3 regions of the Paenibacillus sp. AD87 genome follow, and region 3 is predicted to be linked to each of the others. Evidence: riboswitches for the same ligand, from Rfam matches in the RefSeq annotation. Region 3 holds a riboswitch; each other region holds the start of a gene.

The links. A riboswitch is a leader RNA that binds a small molecule or an ion and turns the genes downstream of it on or off. The one in region 3 is predicted to bind S-adenosylmethionine.
Region 1: it holds a riboswitch for S-adenosylmethionine, as region 3 does, so the genes downstream of both, mmuP (S-methylmethionine permease) here and gpAD87_RS00465 (methionine ABC transporter ATP-binding protein) in region 3, are expected to answer to the same signal.
Region 2: it holds a riboswitch for S-adenosylmethionine, as region 3 does, so the genes downstream of both, metA (homoserine O-acetyltransferase MetA) here and gpAD87_RS00465 (methionine ABC transporter ATP-binding protein) in region 3, are expected to answer to the same signal.

What each region holds. Positions count from the first base shown of each region.
Region 1 is NZ_LXQN01000007.1:5,158,071-5,164,210, reverse strand. It holds gene gpAD87_RS22760 (spore germination protein) at 1-46, shown strand, start outside; gene gpAD87_RS22755 (GerAB/ArcD/ProY family transporter) at 100-1,200, shown strand; gene gpAD87_RS22750 (Ger(x)C family spore germination protein) at 1,197-2,396, shown strand; SAM riboswitch class I at 2,462-2,564, shown strand; partial or broken gene mmuP (S-methylmethionine permease) at 2,659-4,072, shown strand; gene mmuM (homocysteine S-methyltransferase) at 4,050-5,090, shown strand; gene gpAD87_RS22735 (PQQ-binding-like beta-propeller repeat protein) at 5,256-6,140, opposite strand, start outside.
Region 2 is NZ_LXQN01000007.1:4,005,372-4,011,511, forward strand. It holds gene gpAD87_RS17455 (aminotransferase class I/II-fold pyridoxal phosphate-dependent enzyme) at 1-691, opposite strand, end outside; gene metA (homoserine O-acetyltransferase MetA) at 716-1,633, opposite strand; SAM riboswitch class I at 1,868-1,992, opposite strand; gene corA (magnesium/cobalt transporter CorA) at 2,446-3,381, shown strand; gene gpAD87_RS17470 (HRDC domain-containing protein) at 3,490-4,491, opposite strand; gene gpAD87_RS17475 (ROK family protein) at 4,675-5,553, opposite strand; gene gpAD87_RS17480 (MOSC domain-containing protein) at 5,625-6,140, opposite strand, start outside.
Region 3 is NZ_LXQN01000007.1:65,927-72,066, forward strand. It holds gene gpAD87_RS00445 (DUF2515 family protein) at 1-83, opposite strand, end outside; gene gpAD87_RS00450 (thioredoxin family protein) at 227-571, shown strand; gene gpAD87_RS00455 (COX15/CtaA family protein) at 889-1,812, shown strand; gene gpAD87_RS00460 (Cthe_2314 family HEPN domain-containing protein) at 2,025-2,753, shown strand; SAM riboswitch class I at 2,884-3,025, shown strand; gene gpAD87_RS00465 (methionine ABC transporter ATP-binding protein) at 3,153-4,187, shown strand; gene gpAD87_RS00470 (methionine ABC transporter permease) at 4,188-4,847, shown strand; gene gpAD87_RS00475 (MetQ/NlpA family ABC transporter substrate-binding protein) at 4,927-5,763, shown strand; gene gpAD87_RS00480 (DUF2167 domain-containing protein) at 5,950-6,140, opposite strand, start outside.

The DNA.
Region 1 (6,140 bases), 5.1 Mb from region 3:
GCGTCCGCGCATGATGAACCCTACCGATCCGGATCGCAAAAAATAGATGAATAGCAAGATTAACATAAACATTTTAAACCAGAGCAAAGAGGTGATAACGTGAATCGTCCCACGGATAAGCTGACGACAACCCAGACCGGAGTCATGATTATCAATTACATGCTGGGCGCTGGGATTTTGACACTTCCGCGTACTACGGTTGAGGCAGTAGACACACCGGATGTCTGGATCTCCATCATCATATCCGGGCTAATCGCCACGTTTATAGGCATTATGCTCGTCATCCTGTGCCGACGATTTCCTGGCAAAACGGGTTTTCAGTTTGTTCAGGAAATAACAGGTTCATGGATTGCTTTTATACTGGGAGCGGTTGCGATTATCTATTTTCTGGTCATTTCGGCATTTGAAATTCGGGTTATGGCAGAAGTAACCGGACTTTATCTGCTGGAAGGAACACCGGTCTGGGCTATTGTTATGGTCTTCATGTGGGTGGGCATCTATTTGAACTCAGGTGGCCTGGGTGCAGTAGCACGTCTATTCGAGATTATTTTGCCCATCACACTTATCATTTTTGTTATTGCCATTTTGCTTAGCAGCAAACTGTTTGAAATTAATAACCTGAGGCCCGTATTGGGAGAAGGGATTATGCCGGTATTCAAGGGACTTAAGTCAACTTTGCTTGCGTATACAGGCTATGAAGTGATGTTTGTCATCATGGCTTATATGCAGCACCCGCAAAAAGGGATCAAAGCGGTAATGTGGGGTACGCTCGTTCCGACAGGCATCTACTTAATTACGGTAGTTATGGTAATCGGAAGTCTTTCCATTGAAGGCATGAAAACTCGAACGTGGCCTACCCTGGATCTGATGAGAAGCTTTGAGCTACAGGGATTGATCTTTGAGCGTTTTGAATCGCTGCTGCTCGTGATCTGGATCATGCAAATCTTCTCGACCTTTTCGATCACACACTATGCAGCTACCGTTGGCTGTGCCCAGTTGTTCAAAAGCAAGAAAATTTTACCCGCCATGTTTATCCTGCTACCTGTAATTTATATCATCGCCTTAATTCCCAAGGATGTGAACGAAACATTTCAACTGGGGGATGCAGTGGGTAATTTATCCATTTACCTATTTGGAATTCTGCCTACAGTCCTGCTGTTGATTAGCATCCTCCGCAAAAAAGGAGGGAAGTATGCATGAGTCGCAAGGTCAGATTAGCGCTATTGCTGCCTGGATTAATGCTGCTGTTGTTTACCTCTGGATGCTGGAGCAGCAAAGAGATTGAGGATCTTAGTGTGTACGTGGGACTGGGTATTGATGTTGCCAAAGAGACAGAATTTGAGAAGAGTGTGAATGAACAGGGTGGACACTATCCGAAAAGGAATAATATCACAGCTACGGTTCAGATTGTTCCTAAGGGATCATCCAAGGAAGAGAGCCAGCAAGGATCACCTGGAGCAGGGAAGTCCTATTTTAACGAACAATTAACAGGCGATTCAGTTATACAGATATTTCGTCAGTTCTCTCTGAGAAGAGACCGGCCGCTGATTGGACATCATCTGAAAGTCATCGTGGTGTCCTCCGAGGTGGCCCGGAAATTCAGACTGGATCAACTGCTTGATTTTGTGTTGCGTGATAATGATATTCGGCCAAGCTGTCTGGTTGTTGTCAGTGATCGCAGGGCACTGGATGCATTGACGTCCAACGATCCCAGTGAGATTCCTTCATTCTACCTTACCGGACTTGTGGACAATGTGTATCGTACCAATAAAATTCTGCCACCAGTGTCACTCGCCAAATTGGATGCAACCATGCAATCGGGGTCGAGCTATTTGCTGCAAAATGTCATCTCCTATGAGGGGGAACACAAGTTTTCGGGAGCGGCCATTTTTAGCGGGAAAACGAACCGATGGATCGGAAGTCTGAATCAGACGGACATGGAGGGACTATCCTGGGTACAAGGAAAAGCGAAAGGTGGCGTCGTTAAGACGTATACACACAAAGACGGCAGCACCATAACCTACGAGATTAAACACATAAAATCGAAAATTATTCCCACAGTTAAGGGCGACGATATTTCATTTCATGTTCAAATTGAATCAGACGGCTGGTTTATGGAAAATTGGACAGCTCCGGAAGCGCATGGTTCCGAGCATTATCTGGATGGTCTAGAGAAGGACTTCAGTCATATGGCTGAACAACAGGTAGATCAATTGCTTCACAAAATGCAGGATGTCTACAAGGTGGATGCAGCAGGGTTTGGCGATAAGCTGCGAATCAAATATCCACGGGTATGGAAGAAAATTAAAAATAACTGGGACGAAACGTTTAGTGAAATTCCGATCACGTATGATATTAAAGTTAAAATCACAAATCAGGGATCATCGACGGAATAAGAGAGACGTTTCTTTTTAATAGTTGACACAAACATGATAGATCGCTATATTTATAAAAAATCATTTTCTTATCCAGAGAGGTGGAGGGACTGGCCCTTAGAAACCTCAGCAACAGATCTGAAGGATACTGTGCTAATTCCAGCGGGTGAACAGCCTGATAGATAGGAGCGTTTGTTTTTATTTGTCAGTAACGGCGCACTCTTCAGGAAGAGTGTGTCTTTTTGTTTTGTTGTTTTCTGGATGAAGAAGTAGGGGAGCAGACATGAATAACAACAAAGATACAGGGCATTTTCAGCGCAAAATGCAGGCACGTCATGTAATCATGCTCTCACTTGGTGGTGTCATTGGTACAGGTCTTTTTCTTAGTTCGGGTTATACCATCCAGCAGGCAGGACCGATCGGTACCATTCTGTCTTATCTGATCGGAGCGATTGTCGTCTAGCTGGTCATGCTCTGTCTAGGTGAACTTTCTGTTCATATGCCAGAGACAGGGGCGTTTCATAGCTATGCGGCAAAATATATTGGACCAGCAACAGGATACACTGTAGCCTGGTTGTATTGGCTCACTTGGACGGTTGCCCTCGGTTCCGAATTTACAGCGGCCGGGCTGTTGATGCAGCGCTGGTTTCCTTCAGTGAATGTTTGGATCTGGAGCACATTGTTTGCTCTTATGATCTTCCTGTTCAACGCGCTGACCGTCAAATTTTTTGCGGAATCGGAGTTCTGGTTTTCCGCAGTTAAAGTCCTTACAATTTTAGTCTTCATTATTCTTGGGGGCGCAGCCATGTTCGGTATTATTCCAATGGCAGATTCGGAACCTGCACCGTTTCTATCCAATATTACAGCATCTGGTTGGTTCCCCAATGGGGCTACTGCGATACTAATGACGATGCTTGCCGTAAACTTTGCGTTCTCGGGTACCGAATTGATTGGGATTGCTGCCGGGGAAACAGAGAATCCGGAGAAGACGATTCCAAAAGCGATCCATACCACACTGTGGCGTTTAATTATCTTTTTTATCGGAACGATTGTTATTCTCTCGGCCTTGTTGCCGATGTCGGTTGCCAGTGTATTGGAAAGTCCGTTTGTAGCGGTAATGGAGCGGGTGGGAGTAGCCCTATGCAGCAGACATTATGAACTTTGTTATTCTGACGGCGATTCTCTCTGCTGCCAATTCGGGCCTCTATGCATCTTCACGGATGCTCTGGTCTCTGGCTGACAAGAGAACGATCTCTCCGTGGTTTGCCAAGTTGACCAAACGCGGAGTACCATTGAATGCGCTTCTGATCAGTATGGTGGGTGGTGCACTGGCTCTGCTGTCCAGCATCATTGTGCCAGGTACCGTGTATATTACACTGGTCTCCATTTCAGGTCTGGCTGTCGTTGCGGTATGGATGAGCATCAGTGCTTCACAGTATATGTTCCGCAGACAGTATATCCGGGAAGGACATGCGGTCAAAGATCTTGTCTATCGTACGCCACTGTATCCAGCGGTGCCTATTATCTCGTTTATATTGTGTCTGGCTTCATGTATAGGCATTGCTTTTGACCCGACACAGCGAATAGCGCTGTATTGCGGAGTTCCATTCATCGCAGTGTGTTACGCAGTTTATTATCTGACAGAACGTGTGAATAAGAAAAGAGGACAAGTACATGACGCAAGTACAACAGACTAATCCCATAGAACAGATCCTGCGTGAGTATCCGGTCATGATTCTGGATGGAGCGCTGGCCACGGAACTCGAACAGCATGGGTGTGATCTGGATGATCCACTATGGTCGGCTCGTGTATTGCTCGAGAATCCAGATGTTATCGTTCAGGTCCATGCGGATTATTTCCGCGCAGGAGCCGACTGTGCAATTACATCCAGTTATCAGGCGACGGTGGAGGGGTTCCGCAAGAGAGGAATCGGCGAGCAAGCAGCGTTGGACCTTATTCGCAAGACGGTGGAACTGGCTGCACAGGCGAGAGATGACGTATGGGCAGAAGTGCAGGACGGGGGATTTGAAAACACGGCAGTCAAACCGGAGGGCAATCTGGTATTCGGAACGGCACAACAAACGTCTGATGTCTTGGAGACAGGGGTCTTGGCTCGGCCACGACCGATGGTTGCTGCATCCGTTGGGCCCTACGGCGCTTATCTAGCTGATGGATCGGAGTATGTCGGTCACTACGGCGTGTCGGATGAGACGTTGGTTGCATTCCATCGTCCGCGTATGGCGGCGCTGATTGAAGCGGGTGCTGATATTCTGGCGTTTGAGACGATTCCTTCGTTGCAGGAAGCACAGGTGCTGGTTGATTTACTGAAGGAGTTTCCTCATGCGTATGCCTGGTTATCTTTTTCTTTAAAAGACGGGACGGCAATCAGCGAAGGCACGCCGATTGAGACATGTGCACGATTGTTTGGTTCCGAGCCGCAGATTGCTGCGATTGGCCTGAACTGTGCTCCCATGGAAGTGGTGACAGAAGCCGTAAGTATTCTCAGCCGTGCCAGCGACAAACCTGTTATTGTGTATCCGAACTCGGGAGAAGTATACGATGCTGCAACGAAGACGTGGAGTGGACAGGGAACGTGTGGCAGTATGAGTGATGCTTCGGAACAGTGGGTTGCTGCGGGTGCAAAAATTATTGGCGGCTGTTGCCGCACGACGCCACATCAGATTGGTGAACTTGCAAAGAAGTGGCGGAATTAAAAGACTTGATGTAGAGTTGTACCCCGAAAAGCTAGAGATACAACCAAATATAAAGAAGCCCTCACGACCCATTACTGGATTGGTGAGGGCTTTTTCAGTGTGATTTAGCGTTAACATCAACATGAGGACATTCCTCTTGTGATGCTTTTGATGCTTCTGATTATGCTATTTAATTAACTGAGTGCTAACTAAGGTACGACCTTCGTCGCTTAGGATGTACAGACCCGTTGTGTTATTGAGAAATAGACGTTCCTTATGAAGATCAAATTCGCCATTTTTGTAAGTGTACAAAACCTTCAGGTTGTTTGTGTCCATAATTATTAGTTCTAGTTCATCTGCGTCATTCTTTTCAGATTTAAACATCAAACTTGTGCCATCCAAAGCCATATTGGGATATGATACTGGCAGGTATGCCTTCTCAGCAATTAATCTACCTGAAGATGAATATAGCTTGATTCGTTTATTTTTATAATCCACAAATATAAAACGACCTTTCAATGCAAAAAGCTCTGTTGAATATTCCTTATAAGGAAGTTGTTTTGTCCAGTTTAGCTGCCCTGTGCTGTTGTAGCCTTTAAGCGTTATTGTTTTTTTGTAGATATTATAATGCAGGAATGTGCCGTCAGATAGACTCTTAATCCCATTGTAACCTTTACCACCAGTAATCGTTTTAATTTTTTGTCCGCTGGTCAGGCTAATCAAGTAAAAATCGGGATTATCGCCAAATTTACTGCCGACAATCACATCACCATGAATCTGCTGCATAAAATATGGAACCTTGAACTTTCGACTTAAATTTCCACTAGCATCGTAATAGTAGAGTACATTGCTTTTATTATCATGGGAGACTGAAATCAAATATAGACTTCCATTTTCGCCTGGAATGGCTGATTCAGCCGAGTATAGTCTCCAATCTTCTGGCGGCCCGGGCAGAGGTGCTGTCCAACGGATCTGACCTGTGGCTATATGCTTGGCACTCACTTGATTATCGGCAAAAATAAACATGTATCCATCATCGGAAAGCGTGTACTCGTTGTCCGTTGGAATCGA
Region 2 (6,140 bases), 3.9 Mb from region 3:
TAGAATTGTGCAGGAATGCCATTTCGGCCGACAATTCTTCCCCTTTGGTAATAATTAATCCGGCAAGTACATCATTATGACCACCCAGATACTTCGTGGCACTATGGATAATGATATCAGCACCGAGTTCAATTGGACGCTGGAAGAACGGAGTCAGTAGTGTATTATCCACAATGGTCAGCAAGTTATGGCTCTTGGCCCAGGAGCATACCGCTTCCACATCCGTAATCATCATTAGTGGATTGGTTGGTGTCTCAATAAATACCGCTTTTGTATTCGGCTGACGAATACTTTCCAGAGCTGCTAGGTCATTGGTATCTACGTAACTTGCCGTCACACCAAATCGAGACAGGATGCGTTCAAGCAACCGATACGTTCCGCCGTACAGATCCAGCGATACAATCAGATGATCCCCTTGTCCAAATAAAGCGAAAATCGTTTGCAAAGCAGCCATGCCGGAGCTACAGGCAAAACCTGCATCACCGGATTCCAACGCTGCCGCTGCTTCTTCCAACACTTTACGGGTTGGATTGGTCGTACGAATATAATCAAATCCCGTGCTTTGTCCAAGCTTTGGGTGGCGAAACGCAGTGGATTGATAGATCGGAAAATTAATGGCGCCCGTTACCGGTTCATTGATAGACCCAATTTGGGCCAATCGACTTTCGATTTTCAACTTATTGTCTTCCATTGCAGCATCCTCCTGTAATGTCGATTAGATTTGCGGACCAATATCGTAAGGTGTCTCTTGATACACATAGTAATTGAGCCAATTAGAGAATAATAAGTTTGCATGTGCCCGCCAAGTGGCCGGGGGAACACGGGAAGGATCGTCATTCGGGAAATAATGTCTAGGCAGCGCAATGTCCATGCCTTTAGCTGCATCACGGTCATATTCCCATTTCAATGAAAGAGGGTCATACTCAGCATGTCCGGTTGCAAAAATCTGTTTGCCGTCTTTGGTAGCAACCAGGAAAATACCCGCTTCCTCAGATTCAGCCAATATTTCAAGGTTTTCATTTTTTTCAATATCTTCACGCCGCACTTCCGTATGGCGGGAATGCGGGACGTTGAATACTTCATCAAATCCGCGCAGCAACTGCACATTGGATCTGTTGATCGTATGTGAGAATACGCCAAAACATTTTTCATCCAATGGAACTTTGGGAACTCCAAAATGATGGTATAAACCCGCTTGGGAAGCCCAACATATATGCATGGTCGAAGTTACATTGGTTTTGGTCCATTCGAAGATCTCCTGGATTTCTTTCCAATAATTCACGTCTTCAAAGTCCATTTGCTCTACAGGAGCGCCTGTAATGATCATGCCGTCAAAACGGCGGTGTTCAATCTCATCAAAGGTTTTGTAGAACAAGTCCAAATATTCCTGGGAAGTATTCTTGGACGTATGAGACTTCGGATGAACCAGAACGATATCTACCTGAATTGGTGTGTTACCCACCAGACGAAGCAATTGAGTTTCTGTCGTTTCCTTTGTGGGCATCAGGTTTAATATAGCGATACGTAGTGGACGAATGTCCTGCTGGTAAGCAGATGTCTCGTCCATGACAAAGATGTTCTCTCCTGCAAGTACTTCCTTGGCAGGCAGTGTGTCTGGAATTTTGATTGGCATGGTGTTTCTAACTCCTCCTTGTGCATAAATAGATGCAGCCACTGCGGATTCGATACGATTCGCATCCGTACAGTTATAGGCTGCCATGAGCTTGCCTGCAGGCGCTGAATTGCAACCACATTGCTGGCGGCAAGCTCAAGTTCCTTAGCGAAAATCACTGCTGAGAAGTCGGTGCATATAACAAAGACCTTCCTCGGATTCCGAGAAAGGTCATATGTAAATAGATATGCGCCTCTCTCATCTCTCAGTTACAACAGTGTCACTTGGACACTTGGTCGCTGCAAGAATTAGCACCGTGCGGTATACCGCCGGTTGCCGGGTTTCATCGGGCCAGTCCCTCCACCTACTCTTGATAAGATTTCGCTTTATTCAATTGTAAAAACTAGTGTGGTTCACCTTTTACTTTAAGACATTAATCCCCTCACGTCAAGGTGTAGTTCAATGTCTGTTCCTCAGGATCGGAACCGTTCATCATCCGTTGTCATACACTGCTCCAGGGCGCGAAATCGACACATTTTTGCGCTTGAAAGGACCCTGTACCAGCGGTATACTAGACAAGTGTTATAAACCCTTATGTGAGAGGTGACATATTCAATGGATGGCGACCCGAGGCCTGACTGGCAGCCGAATTCCGACAAACTGCATAGAGAATTGATATCAGCATGCCGGCAGCGGGACGTTACTTCCGTTTGATTATAGAGCGAACGCAGTCCTGACTTCCAGGCTCCGCTGCCGACCGGCTGATCTGTTCTTTTTGCGCCCATATTGATGAAATCCGCCCATTTGGCGGGTGCAGAAGGAGTAGATGAATAATGAAAATCCGGTTGGTAAATAACGGTGTATTTATTCCGGTGGACGACATTCAGCAAGCGCTGACTCCACCAGCGGAGGGGTTTTACTGGATTGATGCGGACGTAGACGATTTGGCGGTACTTCAACCGCTGTTCATGATGCATGATCTGGCCGTGGAAGACTGTTTGAGTGACGAAGAACAACGTCCGAAGATTGAAATTTATGAGAGCCATTATTTTATTGTTATTAATAGCATTCGTTTTGATGATGAAGAGATTTTTTTACGTGCCGTCAACTTGTTCCTTGGCAGACACTTTATTATCAGTGTGACCAAACAGAAAGTCAGCGAATTGCGGACATTGAAACCGATCCTATGGGAACAGGAAATCAGTACGCCTGATAAGCTGCTTTATCTGCTGGTTGACTTGATTGTTGATAATTATTTCACTGTCGGTGACCGAATCGAAGCGCGCATCGAGAAGCTTGAAGAGGACATTCTGATGCATACCAAGAAATCTCATCTGAATGAGATTATCGGGTTGCGCAGTGAGATTTTGTGGCTGAAGAAAGTGCTTGGACCTCAGAAAGAGGTCATTAACACACTCAATAAAAAAGATCTGCGTCTTATTGATGATCAACTGCAGAAGTATTTCAGTGACATTTATGAGAATGCTGTGAAAATATCCGAAACCTTTGAGACCTATCGCGACTTGATGGGGAACTTACGAGAAGCTTACCAATCCAGTATCGCCAACCGTGCGAATGAAATCATGCGTGTGTTCACCGCCATTACCACGGTGTTCATGCCGCTGACCGTTATCACTGGCATCTATGGGATGAACTTCACGAACATGCCTGAGTTGGACTGGAAGTATGGTTATTTTGTGGTCATTGGCCTGATGGTTACACTGGGCCTGAGCATGTTCTTTATTTTCCGCAAAAAAGATTGGGTTTGAAATAGCAAAAGACGAAGCGCTCCACATTTGGAGAAACGCCTCGTCTTTTTTTTTATTATTCGCTTAATGTATGACAACCTGTATGACAACTAACGTCCTATTTCCAATCTAGCCTGCATTTTGCTCCGTCTCTGTATGTCGACGAAACCGGATTCGAATCATGCGCAGTCTTTCGTAGACCTGTTCCAGGTTGCTCCCCCCAGGCTTTTCTTCTCCATACACCTTATGTAACACGGGCTTCAGGAACGTATCTCCCAGCTCCTCGTAGGCACTCCATACCGCCTCTTGCTCCTCTTCGGGCATGACAGCAAGCTCCGCATCAAGTAGACAATCTGTGTCATACCCCTCCAAATCCAGTGCCTCTAACAGTTCAATTAGCTCCCGACGGGACAATCCGGAACGATTCACGATCTCCTCTAACGTATATCCTTCTTTCATCCCTTCAAGTACCTGCTTCCGTGTGGTAAATCTGTCTAGCTCCTGCTTGTATTTCTGCTCTCTCTGTTTGTACAGCCAGCTCTCATATTCTTGTTCCTTCAGAACTGAGTACACCCAATCTAGCGGAAAAGATGTGGAACGTTCCAGTCTATTCGTAAGCTCCAACCATTCAGCTCCGTACTCAGAAGCCTTGCTCTCTCCTACGCCAGGCAGTTGCATCAATTCATCGATGGTTTGTGGAACAAATGCACTGATCATTCGTAACAACCGGTTCGTTGCAATAAAATAGGGGGCCTTCCGGTCAGACGCTGCTCTCTTCCTGCGCCATATGCACAGGTCCATATACAGCCCCTCATTGCCATATAATTCACTGTAACAATGAAGACGCTGACCGCCATAACTGCGCGACTTCAAATCATCATTTTCGTTAAACAAACCTTGCAGCAACGGACGATATCCTTCGCCCATCTGTATGGCTAACTGATGACGATACACATGTAACAGCTCGTCCCACGAACTGCCAGCATACCAGATGGCATCCGTACGATCTCCTTCCTCATATCGGCTCCATCCCAGATGCCACGCTCCTTCTTCTTCACCGATCCATAGCTGGGCATGTTCTTCATTCTGATCTGACATTCTGGATAATCTGTTCATGAAAATGACTTCCATATCTTGTCCCTCCTTCAATAGTTCAGCTCGACACAGTCTGTATTGTGCTAAATTAAGCAGCACAAAAAAACACCTCTCCTGCAAAATCCATGCAAGAGAGGTGCTTCCTCATTAACCGTGCTATGCTGTTGCTCATATATTACCACAATGGAAAAATTCGTCAACTGCTTGTTTGTAAAGCTATTACTTGTTCAAAGCCAATTTGGCCAACGCAAGCGAACCACACAGTCCTGCGTTATCGCCAAGTCCCGGTGAAACGACATACTGGTCAATTTCGGACTGCAGTGCAGGATGCTGAACGTATCCAGCGAGCAATTCCTGCAGTTTGCTGCGAACCATTGGGAACAGATGCTCCTGCTTCATCACACCGCCACCCATTACAATTTTCTGAGGTGTGAGGATCAATACATAATTCATCAGAGCATGCGCCAGGTAATGTGCTTCAATCTCCCAGGCCTTGTGATCGGCTGGCAGTTCGTAAGCTGGTTGCTCCCAACGTTTATTGATGGCAGGACCTGCGGCAAGCCCTTCCAGACAGTCCCCATGATACGGACAGAACCCTTCATACGTATCTTCAGGATGTCTGCGTACAATGATGTGTCCCATCTCTGGATGTGACAATCCATGGACCATTTTGCCACCTACAACTGCGCCTGCACCAATACCCGTTCCAACAGTAATATACAGACAGCTATCCAGGCCTTGAGCAGCCCCCCAGGTTGCTTCCCCAAGCGCAGCACCGTTTACATCCGTGTCGAACGTCATCGGTACATCAAAGTGCTCCTTGAGCTTACCAATCAGGTTATACTGACCCCAATGCGGTTTGGGTGTTGTTGTGATGTAACCATAGGTCGGGCTTCCTTCAATCGGATCAATTGGACCAAATGAACCTACACCCAAAGCTTCAATACCTTTACCTTCAAAAAAAGCGATTACTTGAGCCATCGTCTCTTCCGGTGTCGTCGTTGGAAAGCTTACGCGCTCAATAACTTCTCCTTCTTCCGTACCGATACCACATACAAATTTGGTTCCTCCAGCTTCAATTGCGCCTAAAATCGTCATGTTAGTCACTCTCCCAAGTAGTTTAAAATTAAAATGGATCTTCGAATCTGTTCTCTAAACGAGAGCATGAATTAATCCTGTTCAGCAGTTTCGAGCTTGGCCAATCGCTTCAATAAGGTCTGCTTCCAGCTGTCGGCTAACGTTGGAATGGCCAGCAAAGCACGCATAGCAACGGCATCCTGCTTCCCCTGATGCATAATTCGATTGGCTTCCAGTATGGTCATTGATTCAGGGTTCGTGCTTATTCGTCTGAATATTGCAGAAGGAGTTACCTCGCCCTCTTGCAACACCCGAAAATAAAATCCGGTATGCCCGCTATCCTGAAAATAAACAGGCAGCTCTTTGTAATCATACAGTGCACCAAGCTTGAAGCAAGGCTGTCTTGGCTGGCTGACCTGTACCGTGGCTTCCCCCAATTCATACACATCACCAATCCGGACTTCTTCCTCCATACAGCCTTCAACTGTCAGATTTTCTCCACAAGCTCCCCAGTCCAGCTTGCGATCCATCAGTTGTTCAAGCGCCGGATAACGACTGTAATCGTATACACAAACTGCCTTATCAGGCCCACCATGATGCTCGAGATC
Region 3 (6,140 bases):
GCCGCACCTGGGATGGATCGGACCATCTGTAATATCGACCCATGATGGGCAGGCTCGGAGGAATCCGATTTAACGGAAGTCATGACATGACCTCCTTTCTTTATAATCTGATTACGGTTGTAGTTTAGGAAGCTGTTGATGTCAGTATGCGCCGAATATTTGACTTCCACTCCGCAATTTGCTTCACTTAGAGGATAAGACAAGGTATAGAAAGGAAGATGTTGTAATGGAAAAGATTACATCGAAACCGGAATTTGATGTGGCAATCCAATCTCCGCGTTTGACTGTAGCTGTATTTAAGGCAGATTGGTGTGGTGATTGCAAGTACATCGATCCGTTTATGCCTGAAGTTGAAGAGAAGTTTGCTCGTGAGCTGAAGTTGGTTGAGGTCGACGTAGATCAGGTGGGTACAGTGAGCGAAGAGCAAAATATCCTCGGCATCCCCAGCTTTGTAGCTTACACAGATGGCCGGGAACTTGTTCGTTATGTGAACAAACTGCGCAAGTCGAGAGAAGAGATTGAGCAATTCCTGCAGCGTGCAGTTGAGGTTTATAACACGATTCATAAATAAAGCATGACAGGTTAACCATGTTAAAGGTTATAATTAAAGGAACGCCATTTCTCTTGAAATAGGGAAGTGGCGTTTGTATTTTCTGAGTTTTCGGGAGAAACTAACGTTGTAATAATGTACATATTTGCCGATGACCTGCCGGTCAACTTCTCGACAGACGTTAACATTTTGTCACAAAGCGCGGCGTCAATGACACATTTATCCGGTATAATGAATTTAGTTGTGAAATAAGTGTCAAAGTATCGAATCAAGCGGAGGATGTAGTTCTTCGCCATCTTAAACCAACAGCGGGTGAGAAAAAATTGAAACACTTAACCTTGTTTAAATGGTTAACCGTATTAACCTGTCTTGTCATGTTTCTGGCCACATTTGGCGGAGGCGTTGTGACCCGAACGGAATCGGGCCTCGGTTGCGGCGCAGAATGGCCTTTATGTAACGGAAAACTTGTGCCTGCACATACTGTTGCCTCACTTATTGAATTTTCCCATCGCGCCGTCAGCGCACTGGCAGGGCTGTTGTCCATAGCCTCTTTTGTAGCATTTTTGCGTTTTGGCAAATCACGCCGTGATCTGCAATTGTTTTCATTGTTAACGCTGATATTTGTTATTGTCCAGGGAATCATGGGTGCTTTTGCCGTCGTATTCTCCCAATCTTCCGCAGTCATGGCACTGCATTTCGGATTTGCCTTAATCGCTTTTGCCAGCTCCTTAATGATGGCGCTTGGTATTCGGCAGGAGGCTCGCCATGGTGGATTGGAACGACTGAATCGATATCCGCGAATCAGCAAGGGCTTCCGAAATCTGGTGTGGTTTTCCACGATCTATACGTACCTCGTGGTATATACTGGAGCATTTGTGAGCCATACGGATTCTGCTGGAGGCTGTTCAGGCTTTCCGCTCTGTAACGGGCAGATTATTCCTGAGCTCTCGGGAGGCGTAGCTGTTGCTTTTGCTCACCGGGTGGCAGCTGTTTCATTAGTAGTCGTCATTGCAATCCTCGGTCATTTTGCGTATCGCAAACATCCGGATAACACGGAATTAAGAGCACTCGGTGTCATTTCTGTTGTGCTGGTTTTGTTGCAAGTGGTCATTGGTTTTGGACTGATGCTCACGATGAATCGTCCGGAAGTGTATATGTTCGTGGCGCTGGCGCATATGCTTGATATTGCTATTTTGTTCGGTGTATTAACCTATATGAGTTTCCTGGTGTACAAGTTGCATCGGCCCGTTAACCGGTTCTGATATATCCGAATTATTGTAGTTCAGGGATAATCCAGTGAAGTTCACCATCCGATGATGTACATCATTGGACAGGTGAACTTTGTTTGATGTCAGGCGTGTCAGGGCACCCTATTGTAAGCAGCGGTCATACGTTTACTCTGATTCCGATTTTGTTTAATATGATAAATTATTATTAATTTGATGATCTGCAGAGTGGAAAGAGGAGGCTATATATGCTGCGAACGTTGCTGGGTGAAAAGCCGCGTAAGAACGAAGGCATACTAAAGGACGCGATGGAAGCGATGGCGGATACCCTTGAGCTATTTCAGCGACAGATGCATGTGGACCATGATCCTACCCATGATTTTCGTAAACTGTATATATGGACCCAGGGACTGATCTCTTCGCTGGATGAATTGGAGCAAAGCTGTTTTGCAGCTTCCCATTTCCGTCAGAAAGTCAAAGCGGGCTCTACGGATGATATGACATTACCAGAAAAAGCAGAGTATGCCCGTTACGTCTATTTCTATAAGGATGGCTTCATCCGATGTTTTGCCATTCTGGATAAGTTAGGTACAGTGTTGAATGAAATATTTGAGCTGAATACAACCAATGTTAAAACTCATTATTCTTATTTCACCGTATTAAGACAGTTCGGATATGATAAGCTGCATTATGTTCTTGCTAACGAACTAATCCGGATCAAGGACTCTTATCGTGAGCCAATGAGCAAATTGCGCAAACGGCGAAACATGGAGATTCATTACATGAATTCCGAAATGCAGGATGATCTGTGGCAGCTGCACCAGACTTTGCAAGGGAAAGTGAAGCTGGAAGACCTGGATCAGCATCTCTTGGAACTCCGGCAGGGTGTGGATATGGTATGTGAGACGTTAAAAGCAGCGTATGGCTACATCAACGAGAAGTGGCATAAGCAGGTAATGAATCAACCGACGAACTGATTGGATAGTAATATTTGCCTTTGACAAATCGGAATACTTGGATTATACTGAGTTCCTGATCGACAGTTAGATGGAATTAACATTTATGACATTAACATTATAACTACTACTGAACTTATAAATTAAATATTTCTTATCGAGAGCGGCGGAGGGACAGGCCCGATGAAGCCCGGCAACCGATTTATAACTGCATGACAGCTGTGTCATACTTTATAGATGTTAGGTGCTAATTCCTACAAAATGGTGCAAGGCACGATTTTGGCAGATGAGAAGGTATAATCTTTCACGTGAAGAGCCCTTTTTGTTTCTGCAAAAGGGGCTCTTTTTTTGTACGATGAAGGGGAGTTTTCCTTTCATTCGGGTAAAGATACATGTAGGCAGTGGGAAGGAGCAGTAATTTTGATTGAATTAAAAGGTTTAACCAAGAAGTACGGTAAAGGTTCAAAAAGTACGACGGCCTTATCGGAACTAAATTTGAATATCCGCAAGGGTGAAATATTCGGAGTTATCGGTCATTCCGGTGCAGGCAAGAGTACATTGATCCGTTGTATCAATTTGCTCGAACGCCCCACGGCAGGCGAGGTTTGGGTTGATGGAATCAACCTAACCGATCTCAATAAGTCCGATTTGCAACAACAACGGCGTAAGATCGGCATGATTTTTCAACACTTTAATCTGTTATCCTCAGCTACGGTATATGACAATGTGGCTTTTCCTTTAAAGCTCGTTAATACGCCCAAGGCTGCAATTGATCGAAAAGTGAAGGAAATGCTCGCATTGGTTGGACTGGAGGACCACAGCAATAAATATCCGGCCCAGCTGTCAGGCGGACAGAAGCAAAGGGTAGGTATTGCGAGAGCGCTCGCGAGTGATCCGAACGTGCTGCTGTGTGATGAGGCCACATCGGCACTTGATCCCCAGACAACTGATTCGATTCTGAAGTTATTGCTGGATATCAATGAAAAGTATAACCTCACGATTGTTCTAATCACCCATGAGATGCACGTGATCCAGAATATCTGTGATCAGGTGGCGGTTATCCATCAGGGAGGCATCGTGGAGCAAGGGCCAGTGACGGAAGTATTCCTCAAGCCGCAGCATGCCATTACGCGTGATTTTATGATGCGGGACCATGAGGTGGGAATTGCATTAGAAGAGACCGCTCTGGCGAGTGCAGATGTCTCATTACAGACGAACGGAGCTTCTAAGCTTGTGAAAATATCCTTCCTGGGCAATAAAACCTATGAGGCGATTTTGTCCAGAACGGTTCGCAAAACAGGAGTGGATTTCGCCATTTTGCAAGGCACCATTTCAACGATCAAACAAGTTCCCTATGGACAGCTGACCGTTCGGTTTGAGGGGCAGTCAGATGAGATTAATCTCACCATTAAAGAGTTAGTGGATCAGGGACTTGATGTGGAGGTGCTTCGTTAAATGGATTTTTCAACAGTACGTTGGGAAGAAATCGGTAAGGCTTCAATTGAAACACTGCAAATCCTGGGGGCATCGGGCCTGTTCACGATAATCATTGGTTTGCCGCTAGGCGTATTGCTGTTCATGACGGCAAGATCGACTTCAATCCAGTCTCAAGTGGTGTACACGATACTATCGTTTATTGTAAACATTCTGCGATCAGTGCCATTTATCATTCTGATTGTTGCACTCATTCCGTTTACGCGTTCACTGGTTGGCACAGCTACAGGGGTGCTGGGCGTTATACCACCGCTCGTCATTGCCGCAGCTCCATACTTTGCCCGGTTGGTGGAAACTACACTGCGTGAAGTGGATCGTGGCGTCATTGAAGCGGCACAGGCGATGGGAGCTTCAACTGGACAGATTGTGCGACGTATACTTCTGCCAGAGTCATTGCCGGGTCTGATAGCTGGTATCACCATTACAATCGTAACCCTCGTTTCCTACACGGCGATGGCGGGGATGGTTGGTGGTGGAGGTCTGGGGACATTGGCAATCAACTACGGATACTTCCGTTATCAGAATGAAATTATGATTATATCTGTTGTATTTATGATCATTCTGGTGCAAGTGCTTCAGATGGCAGGCGATCGTTTAGTTAAATGGTTCACCAGGAAATAACACATATATAGCATTTGCCTGAATCGGTATCGACTTGGGGCAAAATGCAAAAAAAATTATTGGAGAAGGGGTTTTACACATGAAAAAATGGTCTTTTGCTCTACTTAGTATTATGCTGATTGCGGTTCTAGCGGCTTGCGGAAACAACAAGGATTCCGACAGCGGCGCTGACAATGCTGGAGGCGCACCGCGCACCGTAGAATTGAAAGTGGGAGCATCACCTACACCACATGCGGAAATTTTGGAAAGCATCAAGCCCGAACTCGAAGCTGAAGGCATTCGCTTGCAAATCGTGACTTTCAATGATTATGTTCAACCTAACCAACAGCTTGAAGATAAACAACTGGATGCGAACTTTTTCCAACACCAGCCTTACCTGGATACAGAGAACAAAGAACGTGGTTTCCATCTCGTTGCTGTAACACCTGTGCATGTTGAACCATTTGCTGGCTATTCCAAAAAAATCAAATCATTGGATGAGTTGAAAGACGGCGCAAAAGTAGCCATTCCTAATGACCCATCCAACGGCGGTCGTGGACTGTTGTTGCTTGCAAAAGAAGGACTTATCACGCTGAAAGACAACACAAATATCACTTCTACGATTCAGGATATTACAGCCAATCCGAAAAACCTGAATATCATCGAGCTGGATGCAGCCATGACGCCTCGTCAACTGGATGAAGCAGACCTGGTATTCATCAACGCCAACTACGCGCTGGAAGCCAATCTGAACCCAGAGAAGGATGCGCTGCTGATTGAGGACCTGCAAGGTAACCCTTATGCAAACATCCTCGTATCACGTGAAGATAACAAAGATGCAGATGCCATCCAAAAACTGGCTGCAGCCCTGCATTCCGAAGAGGTTAAAACATTCATCAAAGAACGTTATAAAGGTGCTGTAGAACCGGCGTTTTAAGCTGAACGATTAAGCTGAAAATACATTGTATACTCGGCTCCACTTGTTATGGAACTACTAAAGAAAGCCCTGCATTCTCTTTATAGAGAATGCAGAGCTTTTTGTTTTGTACATCATGTTAAAGAGAACGTTTTGATGTAAGAGCACTTCGATGTAGTACTTACTATAAGTACTTTACTTATAAGCTTAACGTTTATTCGGATCAGTATCTGAATGACCATCTGTCTGTTGGCTATCAGAGTCTGCGGACTCCTGTCCAGCAGCATGCTGTTGGTAAGCTTCCTCTGCAGGAGATAGCGAATTCTGATCTCCTGGGTCAGCATCCTTTTTGCGACCGGTCAGCTTGCGACGAATCCATCCGAAAGCACCAACAATAG